DNA from 4 places in the Streptomyces sp. NBC_00250 genome. Region 2 is predicted to be linked to each of the others. Evidence: riboswitches for the same ligand, from Rfam matches in the RefSeq annotation. Region 2 holds a riboswitch; each other region holds the start of a gene.

What was found. Region 2 has a riboswitch for cyclic di-AMP ahead of OG259_RS25120 (transglycosylase family protein). Riboswitches for the same ligand answer to the same signal wherever they lie in the genome.
Region 1: it holds a riboswitch for cyclic di-AMP, as region 2 does, so the genes downstream of both, OG259_RS19925 (M23 family metallopeptidase) here and OG259_RS25120 (transglycosylase family protein) in region 2, are expected to answer to the same signal.
Region 3: it holds a riboswitch for cyclic di-AMP, as region 2 does, so the genes downstream of both, OG259_RS01445 (LysM peptidoglycan-binding domain-containing protein) here and OG259_RS25120 (transglycosylase family protein) in region 2, are expected to answer to the same signal.
Region 4: it holds a riboswitch for cyclic di-AMP, as region 2 does, so the genes downstream of both, OG259_RS11255 (M23 family metallopeptidase) here and OG259_RS25120 (transglycosylase family protein) in region 2, are expected to answer to the same signal.

Annotation. Positions count from the first base shown of each region.
Region 1 covers NZ_CP108088.1:4,425,973-4,428,164, forward strand. The annotation lists gene OG259_RS19925 (M23 family metallopeptidase) at 1-1,110, opposite strand, end outside; cyclic di-AMP (ydaO/yuaA leader) riboswitch at 1,122-1,267, opposite strand; partial or broken gene OG259_RS19930 (PP2C family protein-serine/threonine phosphatase) at 1,469-2,192, opposite strand, start outside.
Region 2 covers NZ_CP108088.1:5,524,730-5,526,921, forward strand. The annotation lists gene OG259_RS25115 (transglycosylase family protein) at 1-569, shown strand, start outside; cyclic di-AMP (ydaO/yuaA leader) riboswitch at 828-1,001, shown strand; gene OG259_RS25120 (transglycosylase family protein) at 1,005-1,730, shown strand; gene eno (phosphopyruvate hydratase) at 2,063-2,192, shown strand, end outside.
Region 3 covers NZ_CP108088.1:321,803-323,994, forward strand. The annotation lists gene OG259_RS01440 (DUF6197 family protein) at 1-333, opposite strand, end outside; cyclic di-AMP (ydaO/yuaA leader) riboswitch at 676-859, shown strand; gene OG259_RS01445 (LysM peptidoglycan-binding domain-containing protein) at 864-1,736, shown strand; gene OG259_RS01450 (phosphoribosyltransferase family protein) at 1,730-2,192, opposite strand, start outside.
Region 4 covers NZ_CP108088.1:2,523,319-2,525,510, forward strand. The annotation lists gene OG259_RS11250 (GntR family transcriptional regulator) at 1-331, opposite strand, end outside; gene OG259_RS11255 (M23 family metallopeptidase) at 538-1,308, opposite strand; cyclic di-AMP (ydaO/yuaA leader) riboswitch at 1,321-1,486, opposite strand; gene OG259_RS11260 (M16 family metallopeptidase) at 1,697-2,192, opposite strand, start outside.

The sequences.
Region 1 (2,192 bases), 1.1 Mb from region 2:
GCCGGGCGTGTGGACCTCCATGTGGAGGTGGGCGCCGGTGACGTTGCCGGTGGCGCCGACGCGGCCGATCGTCTCGCCGGTGCCCACGGTCTGGCCAGCGGAGACCGTCATGGACGACATGTGGGCGTACCAGATCTCGGTGCCGTCCTCCAGCTCCAGGACGACCCGGTAGCCGTACGAGCCGGACCAGCCGGCCGACTTGACGGTGCCGCCGTGGACCGCCTTGAGCGGGGTGCCGGTGGGGGCGGCGAAGTCGAGGCCGGTGTGGTAGCCGGAGGACCACATCGAGCCGGACTGCATGTAGGTGGCGCTGAGGCTGTACGAGGAGAGCGGCAGCGTGTAGCTCGCGGCGAGCTTGGCGAGGCGCTCGGCCTCGGCCGCCGCTTCGGCCTTCGCCTTGGCCTCGGCTTCCGCCTTCGCCTTGGCTTCCGCCTCGGCCTTGGCCTTCGCCTCGGCGGCCGCCTTCTCCGCGGCGTCGGCCTTGGCCGCGGCCTCCGCGGCCGCCTTCTCGGCCGCCGCCTCCTCCGCCGCGGCCTTGTCGGCGGCGTCGGCGGAGGCCTGCTGCTGCTCGGCCTGCTGGAGGATGCGGGCGCGCAGGGCCTCGCCGGCGTTGCCGGTCGCGGCCTTGGTGGCCTGACCGTCCCGGCTGACCAGGGATGCCTGCGTGACCTGCGTGGCCTTCGTGCCCTGTTCGTCGTCGGCGGTGGCGTACGTGGCGACGGTGAGCGGGTTCGGGTTGGCGCGGGCCGCGGTGACCGTCTCGTGGGACTCCTCGGGGAGGAGGTCACCGACACCGGGGAGGTCGTGGGCGTCCGGCAGGTGGAGGTCCGCGAGGTCGGGAAGGTCCGGGAGCGAAATGGCGACCGGGGGCTTCTCCTGCGCGGTGGCGAGGCCGCCGGCGCCGACGGCCGCGATCACACCGACACCGAGGACGGTGGAGGAACGGGCGAAGTTGGAGCGCTGCTTGACGACACGGTGCCGGCCGCCGGAGCGGCTCTCGGCGCGGAGGGAGCCCTCGGTGGGGTTCCACTCGGTGTCCGGGGCGGCAGGACCCGCACCACCACCGAAGGCATCGAAGGGGGCTTCGGGTGCGGGAGTGTTGGACGCCACGGGGGCGCGCTCCTTTCCTTCCTTCTCGCCTACCGGGTTAGCTGACGGGTTCGGAGCAGGAAGGTCTCCTACGGGCTCGTCGCACAGGTGCGAAGGGCCCGATTCACCCCAAGTAGTGGTTCCCCGGTTCCTTTTCAGGATTCGGCGCGTGCGCACGGTGCCGCCTCTTGCGACGGCTGGGACGACCGCGCTGCGTTATCGAACGTTAATAGACAGGGGGTGCCGATTCCAAGCTGTTCCTCTTGATCATTCATTGAATTGAGGGGGAATGGCCCGAGTTGACCCCCCTTCAGCAAGGAGTGCCGAAACCCTCGCGATCTGACGTTATGTCAATTGTTATCGCAGTGACACCTCGCGACTACGGCCGGTGACCGGGCTCGCCCCGCGGCGCTCCCGGCCCGCCCGGCGGCACCACCGGCATCGTCCGCCGCCGCTCCGGCTGCCCCGCCGCCGGACGGCTCAGCGCGAGCAGCGCCATGTCGTCCGTCGACCCGCCGCCCGTGTGCAGCCGTACGTCGTCCACGAGGGCGTCGAGCAGTTCCTCGGGCCCCGGGAAGATCGCTCCCGCCAGCCGCCCCCCCCGGGTCGTAGAAGACGCCCGCCGGGTTCCGCGCCTCCGAGAGGCCGTCGGTGTAGAAGAGCAGCGTCGCGCCCGGCGGATACGGCCGCGCCTCGGCCCGGTCCGGCCACGACGCCAGCTCGCCCATGCCGAGCGGCAGCGCCGGCTCACCCGGCTCCAGCGTGTCGAGACGCCCGTCCGCGTACAGCATCAGCGGGGGCGGATGCCCGCGGTTGACGACCCGTACGAAACCGTCGAAGGTGCCGCCCCCGTCGCCGCGCGGGATCTCGGCCAGCACGGCCGTGGTGAACCCCTCGAAGGCGTCGAGCCCGTGCCGGCGGGTGCCCTCCCGGGCGAGGGCCCGTTCGAGGCGCTGCGCCACGCCCTCCAGGGTCCGCTCCTGCTCGGCCGCCTCCCGGAACGCCCCGATGACGATGGCGACGGCCTCGACCGCGTCCATCCCCTTGCCCCGGACGTCGCCGACCACCAACCGCACCCCGTAAGGGGTGTCCTGGACGGCGAA
Region 2 (2,192 bases):
CCGCGCCCGCCACGCCCGTCTCACCGACCGCTCCCGTCACGTCGGTGACCCCGGGGACCCCGTCCGCTCCCACCGACGGGACCACGCCGACCACTCCGGGCGCGCCCGATGCGTCCGTTACGCCGGGTATGCCCGGTACGCCGGGGGCGCCCACCGAGCCCGGTGCGCCCACCACGCCCGGCGCGCCGAACGATGACGTGTCGTCGGCCGCTCCCGGAACCGGGAAGCACCGGGGTGACGCCGCCCCGGAGGAAAGCGGCAAGCCGGACACTTCTACTGAATCCGGTCGACACGCTTCATCTGGCGACGAGCTGGCCGAAAAGCCCGCGAAGCTCCCGGCGGCTGACGCTTCGAAGAAATCGGACGCAACGGACAGTCAGGGCAACCCGGACTCGTATCTCGTGCAGCCGGGCGACAACCTGTCCGACATTGCACAGGAGAACGAACTCCCTGGAGGCTGGACCGCCCTCTACGACGCCAACCGGCAGACCGTGGGCATCGATCCGGACCTCATCCTTCCTGGTCAGAGCCTCGACCTGACGAACGGTTCGAGCAAGAAGGCGGAGTGATTCGGGGGCGTATGTCCGGTTCTGGGCAAGTGAGACATGGGTCTCTTCGTCCCAACTGGCGTGTTCCGCCCGCAAACTTTGCTCCCGTCACCTCTCACCTGCACAAACAACCCCCACCGGAAGGCAAGTAGGGGCGTTATTTCCGCAATACGCCTCTTTGAACTTCCGGTGGGTCTGTGTCTACGGTCGTCACCGCTCGCCACCGCGGGCCCCGTCGACCGAAACGCCGAATCCTGCCGTCGGCCGATGGGAACAGTCGTCGCGCAAGCGCCGAAGGCAGGAGTGGGGGACCCAAGGTAAGTGCCGGTCCCGGCCGTTGAGACAGACGGCCGGTGAACGGCTTGGGGTGAAGCCGCGTGCTAGGACACGCGGCCGGGCAACTTTCCGGCCCGAACCCGACAGCTCACCTCACAGGCGTCGGTGAGGAGAATCTCCATGCTGTTTTCCGGTAAGGGCAAACACCGCCGTCCCTCCAAGGCCACCCAGGTCGTCACGCTCGTCGGCGTCACCGGTGTCGCCGTCGCCGCCCCGCTGATGACCGCGGGCACCGCCTCGGCCGCCACGGTCTCCGAGTGGGACACCGTCGCCGCGTGCGAGTCCGGCGGCAACTGGTCCATCAACACGGGCAACGGCTACTACGGCGGCCTGCAGTTCTCCGCCTCCACCTGGGCCGCGTACGGCGGCACCGCCTACGCCTCGACCGCCAACCAGGCGTCGAAGTCCCAGCAGATCGCCATCGCCGAGAAGGTCCTCGCGGGCCAGGGCAAGGGCGCCTGGCCGTCCTGTGGCGTGGGCCTCTCCGGCGCCTCGCCGGCCGGCGCCGTCGAGAGCGCGCCGCAGCAGAGCACCCAGCAGCAGCCGCAGCAGGAGCGGAAGGCCGAGCAGCCGACCACCCGCAGCGAGCAGCGCAAGGCCCCCAAGCAGGCCACGCAGCAGCAGGCCGCGCCGAAGGCCGCCGCGAAGAAGACGGTCACCACCCCGACCGGCAAGAAGGTCAAGAAGGGTGACGGCGAGTACAAGGTCGTCGCCGGTGACACCCTCAGCAAGATCGCCCAGGCGCACGGCGTCAAGGGCGGCTGGGCCAAGCTCTTCGAGCTGAACAAGGACGTCGTCGAGAACGCCGACCTCATCTACCCGGGCCAGCAGCTTCACCTGAAGTGAGCCCGGCGGCTCGCGTGAGTCCGGCGGCTCACGCGGCCCCTCCGACCCTCCCGCGGTGACCACCCCGGCCCGACGCGCCCATCCCCCGTGCGCGTCGGGCCGGGGTTCCCCCTTTTGTGCGGGACTTCCGGGAGGACCTGACGGTGACAGCGGTTACCGTCCAGTAGATCTGGGACCCTTCGTCCCGAGATGCATGCCCTTGGGTCCTTTTTCGTCCCAGGGGGCGGGCGCCCGGCCGGCCGGAGCCTCCGAGCCGGTTAGGCTCTTGTCGCAAGGCCGAGCGACCCTGCACCGGCCATGCGTCACATCCAGCGTCACATCCCAAAAAGGAGATGCTCGTGCCGTCCATCGACGTCGTCGTAGCCCGGGAAATCCTGGACTCCCGAGGCAACCCCACGGTCGAGGTCGAGGTCGGCCTCGACGACGGCAGCACCGGTCGTGCTGCTGTTCCGTCCGGCGCCT
Region 3 (2,192 bases), 5.2 Mb from region 2:
CAGTACGAGGCGCGCATGGCCGAGGTGGACGGAGGGGCGCAGCTCGGGCCGGCCGATGCGGCGCCAGGCGTGCAGCCGGTCGGGCAGGACGGCGCCGATCCTGCCGGGTAGCCGGCGCTCGGCGGGGAGGGGCGGTGGGAGGGCTTCGAGCGCCTCGGCGACGAGCCGGTCCACCGGCACGGAGAGCAGGTCCCGCCAGCCCTCCGCGGCGGGTGCGGTCGTCGGCGGCTCGGCCCAGTCCGTGACGATCCGCTGCCAGGTGGCGCTCTCGTAGAGGACGGCGGCCTCACGGTCGAGGGCGTCGGGGTCGAGCAGGGAGGTGGGGGGCGACATCCGGGCGGCTCCTCGGTCGGGGTTACTCCATCTTTCAGGACGAATGTCGGTTTTGCGACTTATGCCCTTGAGTGCCCGTTGGGCCGAACGGGTCTTTATCACCCACTCCCCCATTAACAGAATTACCGTGCATATTCGGACATTGAGTACGTGGTGATGCGACTCACTTTCCCGGAGACTCCCGGGTGATCAGAATCCGCGCAGGCCCTGCGGGACAAGGAAGTTCGATGCCCCGGAGTCGCGGTCGATCTTGAATTCCATGAATTCGGTGATCCTTTCACCGACCCCTGGACTCAGATCCTCTTGTTCTCCGTCGCATTACTGGCCTACGGTCACCTCCATTCGAGCGGATCGCCGAATCCTGCCACCGCTCGAAATACCTCCCTTTCACCCGACGGCAGGAGCGGGGGACCCACGAATACGCCGGCCCGGATTCCGGGACGGCTCGGGGTGAAGCCGCGTGCGCGCGGCCGGACATCTCCAGTCCGAACCCGACAGCTCACCCCGAAGGCGCCGGAGAGGAATCCGTCATGCCTGCTCACGGTAAGCACCGCCGCCCCCGTCGCCGTTCCGTCTCCCGCGGACTCGCGCTGGTCGGTACGGGCGGAGCCGCCCTTGCCCTCCCGCTGCTCGCCCCCGCAGTGGCCGGTGCCGCGCCCGTTTCCGGAGCCCCGGAAATCGCCGTCAAGACCGTCGCCGCTCCGGTCGCCGCAACTGCCCTCACCAAGGCTCCCGCCGCCCCGGCCGCCGCGCGCACCTACACGGTCGTCAGTGGCGACTCGCTTTCCCTGATCGCCCAGAAGAAGGGAATTCAGGGCGGCTGGAAGGGCCTTTACCGGGCCAACAAGAGCGCCGTGGGTGACAATCCGTCACTTATTCACCCGGGCCTTGAACTGACGCTTCGTCGGGATGCCGTGAAGGCCGCCCCGGCACAGGCGAAGAAGGCTTCCACGACCGAACGGGCGAGCCGCTCCGAGCGCCGTACGGCCACCCCGGCCGTCGCCACCGGCACGGGTGCCTCCGCCGCCGCTCCCGCAGCCGCCGCGCCGGTCAAGGCCGCTCCCGTCGCCGCCACCCAGTACGCGAACAACCTCGACGGCTGGATCCGGCAGTCGCTGGACATCATGGCCCTGCGCGGCATCCCCGGTTCGTACGAGGGGATCCACCGCAACATCATGCGCGAGTCCTCCGGCAACCCCCAGGCCATCAACCTCTGGGACTCCAACGCCGTGGCCGGCACGCCCTCGAAGGGTCTGCTCCAGGTCATCGAGCCGACCTTCCTCGCCTATCACGTGCCCGGCACGTCGATGGACCTGTTCGACCCGGTCGCCAACATCACCGCCGCCTGCAACTACGCGGCCGACCGCTACGGCTCCATCGACAACGTCAACGGGGCCTACTGACCCCGGAAGTGCCCGGTGAACCAGGAGGTGGCGAGCTCCGCCACCTCCTCCAGGGCGCCCGGCTCCTCGAAGAGGTGCGTGGCGCCCTCCACGACCTCCAGCCTGCTCTCGCAGCGCAGCAGCGACTCGGCCCGCCGGTTGAGGTCCAGGACCAGCGCGTCCCTGCCTCCGACCACGAGGAGCGTCGGAGCCTTGACCCGGGCCAGGTGGTCGGCCGCGAGGTCCGGTCGGCCACCACGTGAGACCACGGCGGCCACGGTGGCCCCGGGGTCGCCCGCGGCCCACAGCGCGGCGGCCGCTCCCGTACTGGCGCCGAAGTAGCCGAGCGGGAGGCCGTCGCTCTCGGGCCGCTCGGCGAGCCACTCCGTGGCACGGGCGAGCCTGCCGGCGAGCAGCGGGGTGTCGAAGACATGCGCCCGGTCGACCGCCTCGACCTCGGTGAGCAGGTCGAACAGC
Region 4 (2,192 bases), 3.0 Mb from region 2:
CCAGCCTGACCAGGCCCCGCAGCACCTTGAGATGGGCCTCCGTGCGCCGCTGGGCCGCGCGTGCGGCCCCCAGGGGTTCGAGCAGCGCCCGCATGTCGAGCAGATCGGCCGCCTCCTGCTCGGTGGGCTCCGCGACATGCGCGCCGGCGTGACGGCGGGTGACGACGAAGCCCTCGGACTCCAGGGTGCGCAGCGCCTCACGGACCGGGACGCGGGAGACCCCGTACCGCCGGGCGAGCTGTTCCTCGGTCAGCCGGCTGCCGCGCTCGAAGACGCCGGAGACGATGTCGTCCCGGATCGCCGTGCATACCGAGTGCGCGGGAATGCGCATGTCCGACCTCCGCCTTGGTCTGCGCGAGTCAATTCGAGCGGCGCCTGTTCTGCGCCCGATCTGCGACTCTATTGCAGTGCGCCGGAATTTCCGATGCCCCAGCGGAATATGAATGTCTTGCGACCGACGAAAAGCCCCGGCTCAGTACGAGCCGGGGCTTTTGCGATGCGCTGCGGTACGACGCGGGTGCGCGACGGACGTCCGGGTCAGACGTTGACGCCGCGGGCGCGCAGGTACGAGATCGGGTTGATGTCGGAGCCGTACTCGGAGGTCGTACGCGCCTCGAAGTGAAGGTGCGGGCCGGTCGAGTTGCCGGACGAGCCCGAGATGCCGATCCGCTGGCCCGGCTCGACGCTCTGGCCGACGTAGACGCCGATGGAGGAGAGGTGACCGTACTGGGTGTACGTGCCGTCGTTCATCCGGATGACGATGTTGTTGCCGTACGCGCCGCCCCAGCCGGCCTCGACGACGGTGCCGGAGCCGACGGAGACGACGCTGCTGCCGTAGGAGGCGTGGAAGTCGATGCCGGAGTGGCTGCCGGAGGACCAGAGCGAGCCGCTGGTCTGGTAGCCGGTGGACACGTACGTGCCCTCGACGGGGAGCTGGAAGGAGTTCAGGCGGCGGCGCTCGGCCTCACGGGCGGCGCGCTGCTCGGCCTCACGGATCTCCTTGGCGCGGGCCTCGGCCTTGCGCTTCGCCTCGGCCTTGGCCTTCGCCTTGGCGGCGACCTCGAAGGCCTCCTGCTCCTGGGCGGCGGCCTGGGCGTCGATCCGGTCCGCGAGGGAGTCCTCGGTGATCACCTTGATGAGGCCGGTGTCCTCGACGGAGCGGTTGTCCGTGTCGGCGGCGAGCGCCGGGGAGGCGAGGGTTCCGATGACGCCGGCGCCGGCGAGCGTCGCTGCGCCGGCGATGCCCACGCTGCGGCGCGCCATCCGGCTCGGACCACGATGCTTCCCGGTGGCACGGGTGAACGCCATGTAGGGGCTGATCCTTTCCTTCCTTCTCGCCTACCGGGTTAGCTGACGGGTTCGGAGCAGGAAGGTCTCCTACGAGCCCCTCCGTACGAGACGAAGGCGCCCGATTCACCCCAGGGACTACATGTGGGTCCCCGGCTCCCCAGGCTCGCGCCTGACGGGGACTCGGCGATGACTGTCCGATGCCGCGGCTGCGGCACGTGCAACTGACGAACAGCCGCCCCGACGCTATGCGGATCGTCTTTCAATCACCAACCAGACACGTCTTTTGTAAGACATGCCACAGGTCATACAAGCACCCTTGCCATCAATACGGACAAAGGGGAGGACCCCGACGAACTATGCCGTCGGGGCCCTCTCTTGTCATGCCAGAAGCCGTCAGAGGCCTGAATCAGCCCGTCACGACGGTCACTTCACCGATGCCGAGCGCGCGCACCGGCTCCGCGATCTGCGCCGCGTCGCCCACGAGCACGGTGACGAGCCGGTCCACGGGGAAGGCGCTGACCACGGCCGCGGTCGCCTCGACCGTGCCGGTCTCCGCCAGGCGCGCGTACAACTGGGCCTGGTAGTCGTCCGGGAGGTGCTGCTCGAGCTGGTCGGCGAGCGTCCCGGCGACGGATGCGGCCGTCTCGTACTTGAGCGGCGCGACCCCCACCAGGTTCTGCACGGCCGTCTCGCGCTCGGCGTCCGTGAGGCCTTCGGCGGCCAGCGTCCGCAGCACCTTCCACAGATCGTCAAGAGCCGGACCGGTGTTGGGTGTGTCGACGGAACCGCTGATGGCGAGCATCGCGGCACCGTTCCCCTTGCCGTCGGAGCGGAGCACCTGCCCGAAGGCCCGCACGCCGTACGTGTAGCCCTTCTCCTCGCGCAGGACCTTGTCGAGCCGC